Regions from separate parts of the Parabacteroides sp. D25 genome, predicted to be linked through region 1. Evidence: riboswitches for the same ligand, from Rfam matches in the RefSeq annotation. Region 1 holds a riboswitch; each other region holds the start of a gene.

Evidence for each region. A riboswitch is a leader RNA that binds a small molecule or an ion and turns the genes downstream of it on or off. The one in region 1 is predicted to bind thiamine pyrophosphate.
Region 2: another riboswitch for thiamine pyrophosphate. It lies ahead of HMPREF0999_RS05565 (TonB-dependent receptor); the one in region 1 lies ahead of thiD (bifunctional hydroxymethylpyrimidine kinase/phosphomethylpyrimidine kinase).
Region 3: another riboswitch for thiamine pyrophosphate. It lies ahead of HMPREF0999_RS01350 (sulfide-dependent adenosine diphosphate thiazole synthase); the one in region 1 lies ahead of thiD (bifunctional hydroxymethylpyrimidine kinase/phosphomethylpyrimidine kinase).

Annotation. Positions count from the first base shown of each region.
Region 1 is NZ_JH976503.1:101,854-107,762, reverse strand. Features, by position in the region: gene cbiD (cobalt-precorrin-5B (C(1))-methyltransferase CbiD) at 1-861, shown strand, start outside; gene HMPREF0999_RS11030 (BamA/TamA family outer membrane protein) at 1,014-2,243, shown strand; TPP riboswitch at 2,347-2,444, shown strand; gene thiD (bifunctional hydroxymethylpyrimidine kinase/phosphomethylpyrimidine kinase) at 2,439-3,287, shown strand; gene HMPREF0999_RS11020 (thiamine phosphate synthase) at 3,280-3,876, shown strand; gene HMPREF0999_RS11015 (thiamine phosphate synthase) at 3,867-4,595, shown strand; gene thiC (phosphomethylpyrimidine synthase ThiC) at 4,607-5,909, shown strand, end outside.
Region 2 is NZ_JH976501.1:505,575-511,483, forward strand. Features, by position in the region: gene HMPREF0999_RS05550 (hypothetical protein) at 1-314, shown strand, start outside; gene HMPREF0999_RS05555 (thiamine diphosphokinase) at 395-1,054, opposite strand; gene pnuC (nicotinamide riboside transporter PnuC) at 1,072-1,659, opposite strand; gene HMPREF0999_RS05565 (TonB-dependent receptor) at 1,680-3,878, opposite strand; TPP riboswitch at 3,921-4,031, opposite strand; gene rimP (ribosome assembly cofactor RimP) at 4,269-4,736, shown strand; gene nusA (transcription termination factor NusA) at 4,741-5,909, shown strand, end outside.
Region 3 is NZ_JH976500.1:348,512-354,420, reverse strand. Features, by position in the region: gene HMPREF0999_RS01370 (efflux RND transporter permease subunit) at 1-403, opposite strand, end outside; gene HMPREF0999_RS01365 (efflux RND transporter periplasmic adaptor subunit) at 419-1,621, opposite strand; gene HMPREF0999_RS01360 (DUF6769 family protein) at 1,700-2,104, opposite strand; gene HMPREF0999_RS01355 (hypothetical protein) at 2,175-2,594, shown strand; gene HMPREF0999_RS01350 (sulfide-dependent adenosine diphosphate thiazole synthase) at 2,651-3,421, opposite strand; TPP riboswitch at 3,484-3,580, opposite strand; gene HMPREF0999_RS01340 (IbrB-like domain-containing protein) at 3,671-4,195, opposite strand; gene HMPREF0999_RS01335 (DUF3440 domain-containing protein) at 4,179-5,480, opposite strand; gene HMPREF0999_RS01330 (hypothetical protein) at 5,477-5,881, opposite strand.

The sequences.
Region 1 (5,909 bases):
TCCGGTTGTGCCACGGTAATGGCACAAGAAGAACATTGTCAAGAAACAGAAAGCGACGATACGGGAAGAGTCATCTTCCAAGCAGGTGAAGGAGTCGGAACCGTGACCCTTCCGGGACTCGGCTTGAAAGTCGGTGGCCCGGCTATAAACGCCACGCCCCGTAAGATGATCCGGCAAGAGCTGATTCCACTCCTGCCCTCACCCGATTCCGTCGCTATTGTCACGGTCTCGGTTCCCGGTGGCGAGGAGTTGGCGAAACGTACCTTCAATCCGAAACTTGGAATTATCGGGGGAATCTCTATTATCGGGACATCCGGAATCGTGCGTCCTTTCTCATCGGACGCTTTTATCGCCTCGATACGGAAAGAAGCCAGTGTCGCCAAAGCGATAGGTTGCGAGACGTTGGTTATTAATTCCGGGGCGAAGAGTGAACGCTACCTTCGGAGCTTATACGCTTCTTTGCCTCCACAATCATTCGTCCATTACGGGAATTTTATCGGAGAGACGCTAAAGATCGCTGCCGATTTAGGTTTCAAGCAGGTTATCTTAGGCATCATGATCGGCAAGGCGGTGAAACTTGCGGAAGGTTTCCTGGATACACACAGCAAAAAAGTCGTCATGAACAAAGGCTTCCTTCAAGATGTAGCGAAAGAAGCGAAATGCGAGGAGGCGACCGTAGATGCAATCAATCGGATTACGTTGGCCCGTGAATTATGGGAGCTTCTTACGGAAAAAGATCAAAATCGTTTCTTCCCATTACTTTTACAAAAATGTAAATCGTATTGCGCTCCTATCCTTCCCGACGGCGAACTAACCTTGCTGTTAATATCCGAAGAGGGCAAGGTCTTATACCAATCTTAGCTTTAGAGACGCAGCACGCACGCTACGTCTCTACACCCCCCAGACTGTAATAGCATTTCTTTTTAGCTGTTTATTCTTTTTTATTAGGGATTCTTTAAGAATACATATTAGGAGGATTTCGTACTTTTGCCCTCTAAATATTGATTAAAATAATGTTTAGATATCTTTTAATTTATATGGCCTGCCTTCTATTCGCCTTTTCCGTAAAGGCGCAAGGTATTTCCAATGACACGATTCCGAAAGAAGTGCTGATGCTGGACGGTAAGCCTATGACCGAAAAGCAAATACAACGTTATCATAAACAATTACATAAAGACTCCATACGGGCCAACAAAAGGATCTGGTGGTCTATCCTTGGCGGACCGTCTTACACGCCGGAAGCCTCCTTTGGCGTAGGTGGCGCGGTTTTGGCTAGCTTTCGCTTAAACAAGAATGATACGATATCCCAACGATCGTTTATCCCTGCGGGATTTAACATCACCTTAAACGGGACGTTCGTTTTTGCCGGTGCTGGTACCTTATTCTTCAACGAGAATCGCTTCCGTATTTATATCAGTTACGGTTATCGGAACGAACCTTCGCATTATTTCGGGAAAGGCTATGAGACGATCGAGCAAATCGAGAAGAGCGACTCGACAACGAAATTCCATAAGAGTTCTTTCCAACTATATCCCCGTTTCGTATGGGAAGTTAGGCCTCATTTATATACGGGTCCTCTTTTTGATATTAATTTCAGCAAATCAGATGATATCAACCCGGTGATGGCCGAAGATCCTTATTTCAATAAGTTCAAACGAGATTATGTCAATATCGGTGTCGGCGGCTTGATTCAATACGATACACGAAATGATGTGGCGACCCCAAGTTCCGGTATGTTACTAAGCGCGATCGCCAAGGTGTACGGAAAGTATTTAGGCGGTGCATATAATTATGAGATGTTCGAACTGGAATACCGCCAATTCCAGCAAGTATTTCGTCCTCGTAGCACCTTGGCATGGATCGCCAAGACACAAATCGGTGTGGGGAACGTTCCTTTTACGGAGCTTCCTTCATTTGGTTCCCCTTTCGATCTTCGCGGATATTATTGGGGGAAGTACCGTGACAAGACCATGGCGTATGGGATTCTGGAGTATCGTCATATGTTCGGCAGCGTGGAGAAATATAAGAGCGGTAATTTCTGGGCGAAGTGTGGTTTTGTAGGTTGGGTTGGCACGGGTACGATCGGAAACGCTCCTATCGTAGACTGGAATAAGTGGAAATTCAACTACGGCGTAGGCCTACGTATCCAAATGCAACCCGGCAAGAACTTCCGCCTAGACGTAGGCAAAGACCCGAACCAAAAAGGAATGGCGGTTTATATGAATATGACGGAAGCCTTCTAAAACCAGAAGGCTCCCGTCTACGATCTATGGAAGTATAACCTTGCGTTAAAATTATCGTTTAAAAGCCGGAAATATCTTAATATCGATTTTTTTCACTAAGTTTGCGTCATCGAAGGGGTGCCATACTATATGGGCTGAGATCATACCCTTACTACTTGATGCGGGTAATGCCGCCGTAAGAAAAACGAATGTTAAATGGATAAAAATGAAACGTACCGTTATCCGGTAGCTTTAACGATCGCTGGCTCTGATAGTGGCGGTGGTGCCGGAATACAAGCGGATATTAAGACTTTTTCCTCGCTGGGTGTTTTTGGAGCCTCGGCGATAACGGCTATAACCGCTCAAAACACACAGGGGGTGCGAGGGATCCAAGCGATCTCTCCCGAGATTTTGAGAGGACAAATCGAAGCTATTCTTGAGGACTTCATCGTAGATGCCATAAAAATAGGGATGCTACATAACAAGGATGCCGTAAAGGTTGTATCTGAGACTTTACCTTCCTTCCGACGAACTTCTATCATTTTAGATCCGGTGATGATATCCACGAGCGGAAGTAAATTATTGGAGGATGACGCCATCCGAACCATCATGGATGAGTTGTTCCCTAAAGCGACACTGCTTACTCCGAATATTCCCGAGACGGAATATCTTTCCGGTATAAAAATCAATAACGAGGCGGATATCTTATGTGCCGCCCGGAAATTGCAGGAAAAAGGATGTAACGCTATATTGATCAAAGGGGGGCATATTCCCGGAGTAGAAACGGTGGATCGGTTATTTATCAATGAGAATAATCCGATTTGTCTGGCCTCGCCAACAGTGGAGACCTTCAATACCCATGGAACGGGCTGTACGCTATCGTCCGCCATCGCCGCTTATATGGCACTCGGCCATTCATTGGTGGAAGCCGTACGATTAGCCAAGGAATATATGAATAACGCGCTCGTTCACGGGGCAAATGTATGCATGGGAAAAGGGCACGGACCTGTAAACCACTTCTTCTCACCCTCTGCCCTTCATAAAATCCGATGGAATCATGAATAAGCTGGTCGTAATTACTACACCTTATTTTTTCGCGGATGAAGCTTCTTTGATCGAACTTCTATTCGCGGAAGGAATGTCTCGTTTACATCTACGTAAACCGGATTGTAAACGTGATGAATTGGAGGGCTTATTGGATAAGATCTCTCCGGCTTATTACGACAGGATCGTTCTTCATGATTGGTTTACCTTGGCAGAAGAAAGGGCTTTAGGAGGAATCCATTTGAACAAGAGGAACCCGGAAGCTCCACCTTTATATAAAGGTAGTATAAGTCGTTCTTGCCATAGTCTGGAAGAGATTATCGAGTATAAACCGGTATGCGACTATGTGTTCCTTAGCCCGATCTTTCAGAGTATATCCAAAGAAGGATATGGTAGCGGATTCTCCTTAGATGGATTGCGAAACGCGAAGGGCATCATCGATGATAAGGTGATTGCCTTGGGAGGAATCTGCCCGCGGACAATAACGAAATTAAAAGATATCCCCTTCGGCGGTGTCGCCGTTCTCGGGGCCCTTTGGGGAAACGATCCCTCCCTTCTTGTTGCGGATCAACTCATAAAACAATTCAAACGATTACAAGTATGGCCTTAAATTATTATTTCGGATATGATGAGAATGGAAGAGTCGGTCGGAGAACAACCGGATTACGCCCCCCTTTTGGTGGAAACAATCGCTTGATGTTTATAACGCATCGTACGCCTAAATATACGGAATGCGACGAGGTAAGCATGGCAATCCAAGGAGGGTGCTCATGGATACAGTTGCGCATGAAGGATGGGATTTATGAGGATACCGTACGTACATGTGCCACTATCTGCGCGGAAGAATGTGAGCGAATCGTGGATTTCTGCGTAAACGATGATCTGGAGGCTGCCGTGACATGTGGCGCTACGGCTTGTCATCTGGGTAAGAATGATATGCCCTTGGATATCGCTTGGGAAGTACTGAGAGACAAGTTAGATTCCAATGCCATCTTCTATATCGGGGCTACGGCGAATACTTTTGAGGATATCCGGCTGGCCGTAGAACGAGGCGCCTCGTATATCGGACTAGGGCCGTATCGCTTTACGGGTACCAAGAAGAATTTGAGTCCCATCTTAGGCTTGGATGGTTATCGTAAAATAATCGCTCAATGCAAGGAGGCTGGCATCGATATTCCTATCTTTGCGATAGGTGGTATTACGCTGGAAGACGTAGGCCCTTTGATGGAGACGGGTATAACCGGAATCGCTGTTTCGGGCGCGATTATCAATGCCCCCGATCCCGTGGAGGAAACCCGCCGGTTTATAGAGGAAATCAATAAGTACTAAACTAAATACATATGGCTACTAAAAAGAATATGCGTATTTCCTATCCGTCCTCGGAAAAGATTTATGTCCCGGGCGAGATCAATAAGATCAAGGTTGGTATGCGTAAGATTAAATTGTTGGACACGGTAACCTTGGATGAGCATGGAGAACGAATCTTCAAGAAGAACAATCCGGTAATCGTTTACGATACGAGCGGCCCGTATTCCGACCCCAAGATATCGATTGATATCGCTAAAGGACTTCCTCGTATACGTGAGGAGTGGTACGGTAAGCGTAAGGATGTGGTTCAATTGCCGGAATTGACTTCCGCTTATGGTCGTGAGCGATTGGCGGACGCGACTCTGGATTCCCTGCGTTTCCCCAAGCGATACTTGCCTTTCCGGGCTAAAGAGGGTAAGAATATCACCCAGATGTATTATGCGAAGAAGCGCATTATCACTCCGGAAATGGAGTACGTGGCGATTCGTGAGAACCAGCAAATCGAGGCTTTGGGACTGAAGTCGTATATCACGCCGGAGTTCGTCCGCAAGGAAATCGCCGCCGGTCGCGCGATCATCCCGGCGAATATCAATCACCCGGAAGCCGAGCCGATGATTATCGGTAAGAAGTTCTTGGTAAAGATCAATACCAATATCGGTAACTCCGCTCTTTCCTCCGGTATCGACGAGGAGATCGAGAAGGCGATATGGAGTTGTAAATGGGGCGGCGACACGTTGATGGATCTCTCTACCGGCGATCATATCCATGAGACGCGCGAGTGGATTATCCGTAACTGCCCGGTTCCGATGGGTACGGTTCCTATTTATCAAGCCTTGGAGAAAGTGAATGGTAAGGTAGAGGATCTTTCTTGGGAAATCTATCGGGATACGTTGATCGAGCAGGCGGAACAGGGCGTGGATTATTTCACGATCCACGCGGGTTTGTTGCGCGAGCATGTGGAGCTGACGGCGACTCGCCTGACGGGGATCGTATCCAGAGGCGGATCGATCATGGCCAAATGGATGCAGCTTCATAACGAGGAAAACTTCCTGTACACGCATTTCGCCGAGATCTGCGAGATACTGAAGGCATATGACGTGGCGGTCTCTATCGGAGACGGGCTTCGCCCCGGTTCTATCTATGACGCGAACGACGCGGCACAATTCGCCGAGCTTCACACGATGGGAGAACTGACGAAAATAGCTTGGGAACAGTTCGTGCAAGTGATTATCGAAGGCCCGGGCCATGTTCCCATGAATAAGATTCATGAGAATATGAAGGAACAACAGTATGCCTGTCATGGAGCGCCGTTCTATACGCTGGGTCCGTTGACGA
Region 2 (5,909 bases), on a different contig from region 1:
TGCCTCATGAGGTAGATAATCCAAACAGTGTCTATCTGTATCTGGAAGGAGATGCTTGGTGCGCATACGAACGTTCAGCCTATTATCTGACTCAGATGGAGGTACCGGTTGTATTAAAGAAAGAAGTGATCCGCAGCGACTATGATGTGGTCTTACTGAAAGCTTTTTTCGCCGTGAATGATATGTATTTGCCGCTTTCTCCCACGGCTGTGCTGAAGTTGGTTGCCGACGATAAGCTACAGTTCCAGATAAGGGATAGGGTAGAAGGTTTTTCCGAATGGAAAGAGAATGAGTTAAAAAAATTATCTGCTTGATAAGGAAGCGAACGCTTCTTATTTAAGCATGTAAAGTTGAGGGGTGTAAGGGTCCTGGAAAGTAGTGATACTTTTCAGGACTATTCTTTTGTATGGGATGCCTCCCTGTAAATGATTACCCGGCAATCCGGGGAGAGAGTGACAGTGAATTGGTCTCCCAAAGCCTCGTTGAGAGTTCCTTGCCACCATGAGGTGAGCTTTCGTCGGCGAATGGGCCAATGGAGTCCTTCCGTACTAATCTCCCCTTCGGGATAAAGAACGAAAATGGAGATTTGTTGTCCCGGATAAGAAGCGAAGGTTGTTGTTTCTAAGATAGGAGTGAAAAGGCCATAGTCGGATAACATCTCCACCCGCTTGAATAAGTGGGCATAGTCCATAAGAAGGGATATATTTCCCAATGTATGATCCTCACGCAATCCGGTAGCACCTAATATAAGAACTTCTCGATAGCCTTGGGTATGGGCGAAACGGACGGATTTGGTGAGGTCGTTGATCTCTTGGTCCTCTACATGATGGATTCGGTCTGCGTAGCGTTCGCGCAGGCCGGCGGGTATGCTGTCCAAGTCTCCTACGATAGCGTCCGGATGAATACCCTTTTCATAAAGTGTCTTTACGGCTCCATCACAAGCGATAATCGTTTTCGCTTCCTTTAATAATCTCAAGGGTAACTCAGCGGAAGGAAATCTCCCATTCGCTACGATCACACATCCTCCTTCCAGACTTTCCATATTATCTCCCATAATTCAAAATTCATAATTCAAAACTCTTCCCCTTTCTTCCGCCAATTGTAATAGCCTACTATGGCTAGTGTCGCATAGCAAAAATAGAGTAGCATCGTCGGATACAAGCCCCGAAGGTAATAAAGATATACGGAAACGAGGTTTACGATTACCCAAAAAATCCAATGCTCGATAATTCGCCTTGCCAGCATCCAAGTAGCGACAATGCCTACCGACGTGGTGAACGCATCGCCTACGGGGATGGGAGAGTCCGTGAATTGATGAAGGAGATACCATAAGATGGCGAATACAACGGCCAATGTTCCGATAATCCCCACGAAAAGCGGAAGGCTCAGATGGGTGTATAGGATACAGTCGGAGGGAAGACTGTCGTTTTCCGTGTGTATCTCATGTTTCTTCCGGGTCCATTGATAGAAACCGTATATGCTGATTCCTACGTAATAGGTTTGCAATCCCATGTCCGCATAGATCTTAGCGGACAGGAAGACAAATACATACACGAGGGAGGTGAGGAATCCCACCACCCACATGGCCTTATGTTGTTTAATCTCTAGAAAGAGATAGAGTAGACCGGTTATTACTCCGAAGTATTCTAGCCAAACCATTTTAGTAATTGAAAATTAAGTTAGAATTTGAAGGTGATCCTGGCCATGGCGTTCGTGCCGGCTTGGGTGAAATAACCGTCATCCTTTTTACGTGTGTCGTTTTCGATATAAGAGTATACCCATGCGTTGGTCTCGTACTTCTCGTTGAAGAGGTTGTTGATAGTCACGTCTAGGGTTATTTCTTTCATGAACTTAGGCTGGAAGGCGTAACCGATACGTAGGCTATTGATAAAGTAGGGATCGATGGAACGATCCTTGCTGCTTGAATTGTCTATGTATTGGCGGCCTACTACTTGCGAGTTGAAACTAGCGATAAATCCTTTGTAAGCGAAATCGAACATGCTGTTTGCGATTAGGTCTGGGGAGAAAGCGATATTCGTTGTACCTAGATCGTTGATCTCTTGTACTCCGGTATCCCAGTTATCCACGTATTCCACGAAATGCTTGATTTTATTTTGGCTGAGGGTTACGTTCGCGTTCCAATTCAGCCAAGAGGTGATTTGTACACCTCCGGTAAGCTCGATGCCCATTCGGTAGCTATCCTTTATATTGGAAGTGAGGGCCTCACCGATCTCGCTGATCTTGCCGGTCAGGATCAATTGGTTGTTGTAATCCATGAAATAGAGATTGGCTCCAACCCGGAAACGGTTGTTACCAAAACTATAACCGGCCTCGTAATCATATAAGGTCTCGTGGGTAGGACGTTCTTCGGGGCCTGCCTCCGTGAAATTGTCACGGTTCGGTTCCCGGTTTGCGACGGAGAAAGAGACGAATGCGTTATGGCCGTTGTTATGGAAGTTTATACCGGCTTTCGGGTTGAAGAAGTTCCAGTTCTTATGAATGTCCAGCTCTTCCTCGGCTTTGTCATCGTTTCCCTTAATGGTGTAATGGATCCCACGGTATTGTAAGTCCAGATAGCCGGTGAAAAGAGGGGAAAGACGTTGGGTCAATTTTGCGTATGCGTTGTAGTCTAATTTCTTACCGGTATTGCGGTAATATTCGTAATCCGGTTGTGGCAAGACGTTTGCGCTTTTGGTCCACATTACCCGGCCAAAATGGTCGCCTACATAGTTGTTGACGGCGGTTCCCAGCGTAAGGCGGGTGTTGTCATGTTGATAGTTCGCGCTATAAACGGCTCCATAGAAATAATTGTCGAGCCATTTACGGCGCACAAGGTCCGTCTTTTTTACGGTATTACCCTCCGGATCGATATATTCCGGTAGTTTATAACTGCTGAATTTGGCTTTCGATTTATAATCCTCGTAATATCCGTTACCATCGGTGTAATGAAGGGTCAGGTTCATATTCCAGAAATCTCCGATACGCTGGCTGGCCATTAAATGGTAGTTGTGTTGCCAATAATTATCCGTCTGATTGTTATAAAACTTCTTCACTCCATCTTCCTCATATTCTCCGCATGGATTATAGCTACGATCTGTGTCAAGTAAATAAGACGGAACACCGTTCCATGCTTGATAGGTCTTCTCGCTGTTCCCGAAGGCTTGGAATTTAATCAATGTATTATCGGCATAGAAAGCGGCGGAGGCATAGTAAGAGCTCATACGGGCGGAGGCACGATCGATAAAGCCGTCGCTACGGATATTGGAGTAGCGGACGTCGAAAGCGAAATGATCGTAAAGTAATCCGGTACCGCCTTTTACCGTATGCTTCAGCGTACCGAAAGAACCTGCTGATACGGAATATTCGCCGTAAGGCTTTAAGGACGGTTTCTCGGTCTGCATGGCGACCGTAGCGCCAAAAGCTGCGGCTCCGTTCGTAGAGGTTCCGGCACCTCGTTGGATCTGGATCGATTCTACCGAGGAGGCTATATCGGCCATATTAGCCCAGAATACGGTATGAGACTCGGAGTCATTAACCGGTACGCCATTGATCGTGATATTGATACGGTTCGCGTCTGTACCCCGGATACGAAAACCGGAGTAACCTATACCTGTTCCGGCATCCGAGGTCATGATAACAGACGGGGATTGGGAGATAAGGAATGGGATACCTTGCCCGTTGTTCCGGCTGCTTAGCTCTTGTTTGGAGATGTCGCTATAAGCTACCGGGGTTTCTTTCCCGACTTTGGTAGCGGTAATAACTACTTCATCCAAAGATACGTCTTTTGAGATTTTCAAGGAGTCGACCGGACTGGGCATTTGTGCCTTGACGGTTGTAGCCAGTAAGGAGCCGGCCAAGATAACCAATACATTTTTCATCTTTTCATCTTTTTGCTTTAAAACTAAATAGATGAATAGAAAGGATCGGAGAAGCATGAATCCCTACGACAGCATTACCTGTACAGGTTCTATGGGTATGATCTCAGCCCGCTCCTTTCGTGAAGGATTTTGCGAGCACCCCTTCGTATTCGGCAGCAAAGATAGGCATAAAAGTGTTAATAAATATTACTGTCAATAGTAAATCGGATTTCTATAGATATTAATTCTGATTACTATGGATAGTAATCCGGTTTGTGTCGTATTAATTTTTTCTGTAAAAAGATGAGGATATTTTGAGAACTCATTGATTTTTTGTATATTTGCGGGCGATTAAGTGAAGTTGAGGAGGGGGCGGGTAGTCCCCTTCTTTTGTTCTTAACAGATATGTGTATGATAGAAAAGAAAGTGGTAAGCCAATTAATAGAGGAAAAACTAGCCTCTTCAAGCAATTATTTAGTAGACGTGGTGATTAAACCGGGAAACCTGATAGTCGTTGAAATTGATAACGATGAAGCGGTAAGCATTGATGATTGCGCTGAGTTGAGCCGGTATTTGGAGGAGCATCTGGATCGTGACGTCGAGGATTATGAGCTGGAGGTTGGCTCCGCCGGCATTACTTCTCCTTTCAAGGTACTTCGCCAATACGTCAAGAACATCGGAAACGAGGTGGAGATGCTGTTGAAAAACGGCTCGAAGCTGACCGGTGTGTTGAAATCTGCCGACGAGAACGGTGTGGTTGTCTCTGTCGAGAAGAAGGTGAAACCGGAAGGCGCTAAGCGGAAGGTGACTGTGGTGGAGGATGAGTCGTATACATTTGATGAAATAAAATATACAAAATACTTAATAAGATTCAAGTAAGATTATGGCCAAGAAAGAGGAAACAATCAGTATGATTGACACCCTTGCGGAGTTCAAGGAGTTGAAGAATATCGATAAAGATACGATGATTAGCGTTTTGGAAGATTCGTTCCGTAACGTGATCGCCAAGATGTTTGGCACGGATGAGAACTATGACGTGATTATCAACCCTGAGAAAGGTGATTTCGAGATCTGGAGAAACCGTACGGTTGTGGCTGATGATGAATTGGAGGATGAGAACTTGCAGCTTACGTTGACGGAGGCCCGTAAAATCGATGCCGACTGTGAGGTGGGCGAGGAAGTGACCGACGAGGTGCATTTTGCAGACTTCGGACGCCGTGCGATCTTAAACTTGCGCCAAACTTTGGCTTCAAAGATACTTGAATTGCAGAAAGACAGCTTGTACGCTAAGTATAAGGATAAAATCGGCCACATCATCGCCGCTGAGGTTTATCAGGTGTGGAAGAAAGAAATCCTGTTGTTGGATGACGATGGTAATGAGTTGCTACTGCCGAAATCCGAGCAAATCCCGACCGATTTCTATCGTAAGGGAGAGACCGTACGTGCGATCGTTCAACGTGTGGATAACTATAATAACAACCCGAAGATCCTTCTTTCCCGTACGGATAAGGTCTTCTTGCAACGGTTGTTTGAGTTGGAGGTTCCGGAGATTAATGACGGCTTGATTACGATCAAGGCGATCGCCCGCATCCCGGGAGAGCGTGCCAAGGTGGCTGTCGAGTCATACGATGACCGTATTGATCCGGTAGGCGCTTGCGTAGGTATGAAAGGCTCTCGTATCCACGGAATCGTTCGCGAGTTGAGAAACGAGAACATTGATGTGATTAATTACACCTCAAATCTCTCTTTGTTTATCCAGCGTGCCTTAAGCCCGGCTAAGATCTCTTCTATCCGTGTGAATGAGGAGGAAAAGAAAGCTGAGGTTTATCTACGTCCGGAGGAGGTTTCTTTAGCGATCGGTAAGGGCGGTCTGAATATTAAGTTGGCTTGTATGTTGACTGAGTATACGATTGACGTATTCCGTGATATCGAAGGAGCGGACGAGGAGGATATCTACTTGGATGAGTTCTCCGACGAGATCGACAGCTGGGTGATCGACGCACTGAAGAATATAGGATGCTATACGGCGAAGAGTGTCCTTGCTATGGACCG
Region 3 (5,909 bases), on a different contig from region 1:
ATGACTGCGGGCCTAAGGTCGGTTTACCTACGTTCTCGGGAAGGCTCTCACCCAAGACAGCCAGTTTTTCGGACACGATCTGACGAGCCCGGTAAATATCCGTACCCCAATCGAACTCTACCCAAACCACGGAGAATCCGGTGGTAGACGAGGAACGCACACGCCGTACGTCCATCGCACCGTTCACGGCAGTCTCCACAGGGAATGTCACCAAGCGTTCCACCTCCTCGGGAGCCATACCGTTCGCCTCGGTCATGATCACGACCGTTGGGGCGTTCAAGTCCGGGAACACATCCACGTCCGTATTAAACGCCGTGTACGTACCCCAGATCATCAGCAATAGCGCACAAACCAAGATTACCAACCGGTTGTGCAATGAATAATAAATTATCTTATTTAACATGCAACATCCCTCCTATTAATGGCTATGGCTATGAGCCGGTATCGCGTTAGAAGCGGAAGACAACTTGATCTGGTAAGCGCCACGGGTCACGACCTCATCGCCCGGTTTCAATCCGGAAAGGATCTGTACCTCCGAGCCGTTATTCGCTCCCAGCGTCACCCATTGCTTCTTATAGCCTTCCTCATCCAGACGGATAAATACCGAATAAACGCCCTGCTCCTCGATAAGGGCGGAGACAGGCACGCTCAAGACATTCTCCATCGGCTTTGTCAACAAAAAGATCTCCACGAAAGAACCGGGGATAACCGCTCCTTTATTATCGAACTCGAAAGTCACCGGTACATAGAAAGAGTTCATATCGGAAGCCTTTCCATACGATAACAACCGTCCACGCAAATCAGACAATTTATAGAGAGCGTTATCATACGGAGTCATGAAATTAGCGGTTTGGATCATGGGAAGATCGTTGTAATACCTCTCAGACACGTCCGCACGCAATACCAAACGATTGTTTTGCGAGATCGTAGCCAAAGGCTGACCTACGGATACATAATCACCCTCTTTCACTTGGATGTTCTTCAAGTAACCGTTCAAGGGAGAGACTACAGACACGCCTTTCGCCGTCTGTTTTCCCGCTATCGCCTCATAAGCGACCTTGGCGTTCTCGTAATTCAAGCGGGCCTGCTCGAAATCCTTGGCGGATACGATCTTATCGCCTACCAAGGCTTGCATACGCTCGTATTCCTTTTTCGCTGTCTCATAAGCGAATTTAGCCTTTGCCGCCACGTCTCCATCAGAGAGGGCGTTGGAAGCGATACTCAACACGGCCTGTCCCTTGCGTACCGCCGTACCATCCACGAACGGCAAGCTACCAAACGAGATCACGCCGGGAACGGTAGCGACGATCACGGACTCCTCCCCTTGCGCCGCCATCACTCGTCCGCTCGTCTTAATCACATCCGTGAAAGGAGCGGGATTAACCATTACGGTCTGCAAACCAACGGCCTCGGCTAAGGCTTTCTTAAAGACAATCTCGCCGGGATGGGTACCACCGGCCTCATGCTCATGGTCATGGCCTTCGTGTTCATGTCCCTCATGATCATGATCGTGAGCCTCTAATTCATGATTATGCTCATCGTGTCCGGCTTGCGACGCATTTCCCGCACAACCGGCAAACAGGTAAGCGCACATCGCACCTACCAAATATATTTTCTTCATTGTGTAAAAAATCTTGATATCGTTAATAATAAATAGATAGGGGCAAGTCTGTCCTCACCCGCTCTCACAAACGAGGTATCAAGACATAGGAGGGGCACGAAGTCCCGAGGCACTCACTATCCAAGTATCGTGCAGCGACTCAATGTAGGGGGCGTTCTCGTGATCAAGGAGCTGTCCGCAAAACGCCAGTTCAGGTGGATAAATGTAATCAAATAAAACGAGTAACGGCATCAGATGTATATCCACATCTCCATCCATAAAATGAGAAATATGCGTACTGAAATAGGCCAAGTTATGCCCGTCGCAACCGCAATCATGCGTATCAGTGCTTTTATCGCCATGCGCTTGCTCCGCGGTCAAGGATTGATAACAAGGCATCCCGTCCCGGTGATGATGGTGAGGGATAACCACAGAAAGCAATGCCAAGATGCCGGCCATCAGCACCACGTATTGTACAACCCTCTGTTTCATTTTCTCACGCATGGCACAAAGATAAGGATATTTTTCCGTTTTTTACATGAATGTTGTAAGTTTGCGGTAAATAAAAAGATAGATGAAGTTTGGAGTAAATAAAAAGGTATTATTATATACCGCCGGTTGCGTATGGATTTTCGCCGGTATCAATATCTTACGCATCGGTATCGTCACATGGTTAAACGATACCCATTATTGGTTATTCAAGATCGGAGAAGCGACCATCGTTTTCTTACTTTTCTTCAATTTGGTCTTTAAACGGCTTTTCTATAAACATTCCGAACGGATCTCCCGGAAAAACGGGAAACATTGCCCGTTCTCTTTCTTCGACGTGAAAGGTTGGATTATCATGATCTTCATGATCGCTTTCGGGATCACGATCCGCACGTTCCATTTACTGCCGAATTCTTTCATTTCCGTATTCTATACGGGATTATCCACGGCGTTGATCATAACGGGATTCTTATTCTTGAGACAAGGAAAAACCGTTGGGAATTGAGAATTGAAAATTAAAGATACAACAATCAATAATTTTCAATTCTCAATTCTCAATTTTCAATTCCCAAGCTTTTCGCAGATCAACTCAGCCGCCTTCTTGCCGCTCATCAGCATGCCGCCAAAGATCGGTCCCATACGGAAGCTACCGCTTACGCCGTTAGCGGCCATACCGGAAACGAATAATCCCGGGTAGATCTCCTTCGTGTTCTCCACCGTCGTCTGCTCACCCAGCTCCACATTCAAGGAACGCTCGCCGATCACGCCTCCGGTCGGTGTATTCAATTGGATATCATTCTTACGGGCTACCACACGGGCGATCTCGCAATCATGCCCCGTACCTTCCAAGACAGCCTTTGCCATGATCGTCAACGGATCCACGTGCATCCCCTCACGGATTACCGGAGCCCAGTTCACTACCACACCAGCTACGGCATCGTTATGAAACACCACGTCCTCTACCGAATAGCAGTTAAAGATCGTAGCGCCCGCCTTCGTCGCCTGATAAATCAAAGCGGAAGTGGTATGTACCGAATCCATGATATACGTGCCGTTAGCACCCTCCTTATAACTTACGCCCAATTCCTTGATAATCGGCATAGCCTCTTCCTGCACCACGATATCGTTGAACATCATAGCGCCGCCCCACATACCTCCACCGGGAGCCAGCTTACGATCAAACAACGCCACCTTCTTACCGGCTTTCGCCAAGAAATAAGCGGCCACGATACCGGAAGGTCCCCCTCCCACGATCGCTACATCCACAGACAAGTTGCTCTTCAACTTCTCGAAGTAAGAGTCAATGATTCCACTTGAAACAATCTGTTCCATCTTAATAACTAATTAAAGTTTAAACATCAGGGAGCACATAGAGGTAACGCCCCCTTTATTTCCTAGTTCTACCTTATTTTCCCTTCGCCGGCATTACCCGGATCAGGTTCGATGGGTATAATCTCAGCCCGTATGACTCGGGCACCCCTATGTGAAAAGTCGGGGGCAAATGTACAAAAAATTAGTATATATGTACTCAACAGAGCCATAAAAGGCAAAAAACGCTCAGCCAAACAAAATGTAAAAAGTTTAGTCTTCTTCCGACCAGTCATCAGACCAACCGAATTCTTTATCCCGGAATAATTCAGCTAATCCCGAAATCTGCTTGAACCGAAGTAACTCATTTTTATCCATTCCAATATTACGCATGATCCACTTATCAGACATCCCAGATTTGACCAACTCCGTAACAATCTCCGTCATAAGTTCCAAGTTGTGCATCCCTCGAGCCCTGTTATGGCGAATGGTTGAAGCCATTCGGTTTGAAATATCTTTCTCAATCACCGTTACTGGCAACATTCCTTTCTCACGATCATAAATCCTTTGAGATTGCTTCATAACCAGATAACGATGATAACCATCTACTATCTCATATAAATCATCCTCTTCAAGATAATAACAGACGCAAGGCATCGTATAGCCATCCTCCCAAATGGAAAGTTCCAATAATCGCATTTCCGGTGGTGCCATGATATTAGGGTTATAGCTGTTGGCTACAATTTTTTCTATAGGGACAGCCCTAACACCATATGCCGGACTAACAAAGTTTCCCATGCTTATAAAAATTATATTTGTCCATTACTTCTTTTCTCATATCCCTTTCTCGTTTTGTCTGGGAAAAACCCATATACTTACATGTATGATCGTTTTTCAAAATACAAACACACATACGTTTGTAAGTAGGGATTTCTTTAAACTCAGGTATATTGATATCATCGATATACTCCATCCGTACCGGTTTCTTATCCGTATGGTAAGCGGTACATTCTTCCACAATGATAGGAATATTAGCCGCCCGTAACTTAGCGATAGTCTCCTCACTGAGGCATCCTCCTTTTTCTCTCCAGAATTTACGGCTGACTCTTAACTTATTCAAATAGTTCTCACGAGTTTCTTCGGGTAAAGTATTTAGGAGAAAATACATATATTTCTCCCAAGAGAACCCGGCTGGGCACTTGATAGCCCTCCATCCCATAGCGGAGGTATTCCCATATATACCGGCAAAGCCAACACCGTTTACACGTCCAACCATCCTCCCCCACATGTCGGGATCGACAACTTTGTAAATGAACAGTGTGGATATCGCTTGGGATATGAATGGGCTCGCCACACGTTGCCGGGACAAAGGCACCCCTGCTTGATAATACAAATCATACAAATGATTATATGTCCAACCGAACTTTCCGTTCGCTATCCAGATATCCTGAGTTTTCCAATCATAAATAGGATATGCGTTATATATAGAATAATTCATTCTGCGAGTCCATTTATAATTAGCTAGTTTTCTGTAATTCTTATCACTATGTATGGCCCGCCACCTATTAAAACTCTCTTGGGTACGGATACCAACAAGGCAACATATACGCCGGCCCATTTTCCGTTGATACAACCAAAAAGGGAACATATTCTGAAAATCATAATCCCACATGTCCTCCTTGAAAAAGTCAAAGTCTTTCGCCCGGAGACATGAATGGGGCATCTCTCGAACCCAGATATCCCGGTACTCCTCGCTCCAAGGTCTCCAATATTGTTGAAACATAGATGTACATGTCTGGACTTTAAAAGGAACACAACAATGATAAATATCAAGGATATCGGAATTAGCGGCATAAACCTTTTCCACATATTCGGTCGTCTGGCTGTATTGAACCTCATAATCCATATGAAATACACCTAATTTTCGTCCCGGAGCGTATCTACGAATATAATCTACACACAAATTCAACAGTACACCACTATCCTTTCCGCCGGAAAAAGAGACGTATACGTAATCGAAATAATCAAAAATGATCTTCAATCTTTTCTCTGTCGCCTCGTACACATCCATTCTTCGCATCATGACTCTACCTCCGGTAAATAATGCATTTTATCATAATTTTTCCACTCAACACATGTCTGGAACTTTTTTTGTGAGAACACTTTTACATGACGTTTATGCACAACAGCCATAAGTGAAGCTTGAGATGAAAAATCCTTTATGACTTCTTCAAGAAGTTCACTCAATACCGAAGGATCATCACCACTCACGAAATAATTGTCTATAGAGTAATAGAGATGTCCTTTTTTTACAGGCATAAAACCAACAACAGCTGTTTCATGAAAGGCTATATACCAAACGTGGCTACGAGATGTTTTAAAAGGGTAATTGTTATTTTGTCGCAAAATGGCTGGATTCATGACCAAAGGTGCGACAAGTTCATATAACAATTTGTCCGTTCCCTGCAATGTCATAATTTTCATGGTCTGCACTTAATAATATTACCATGCA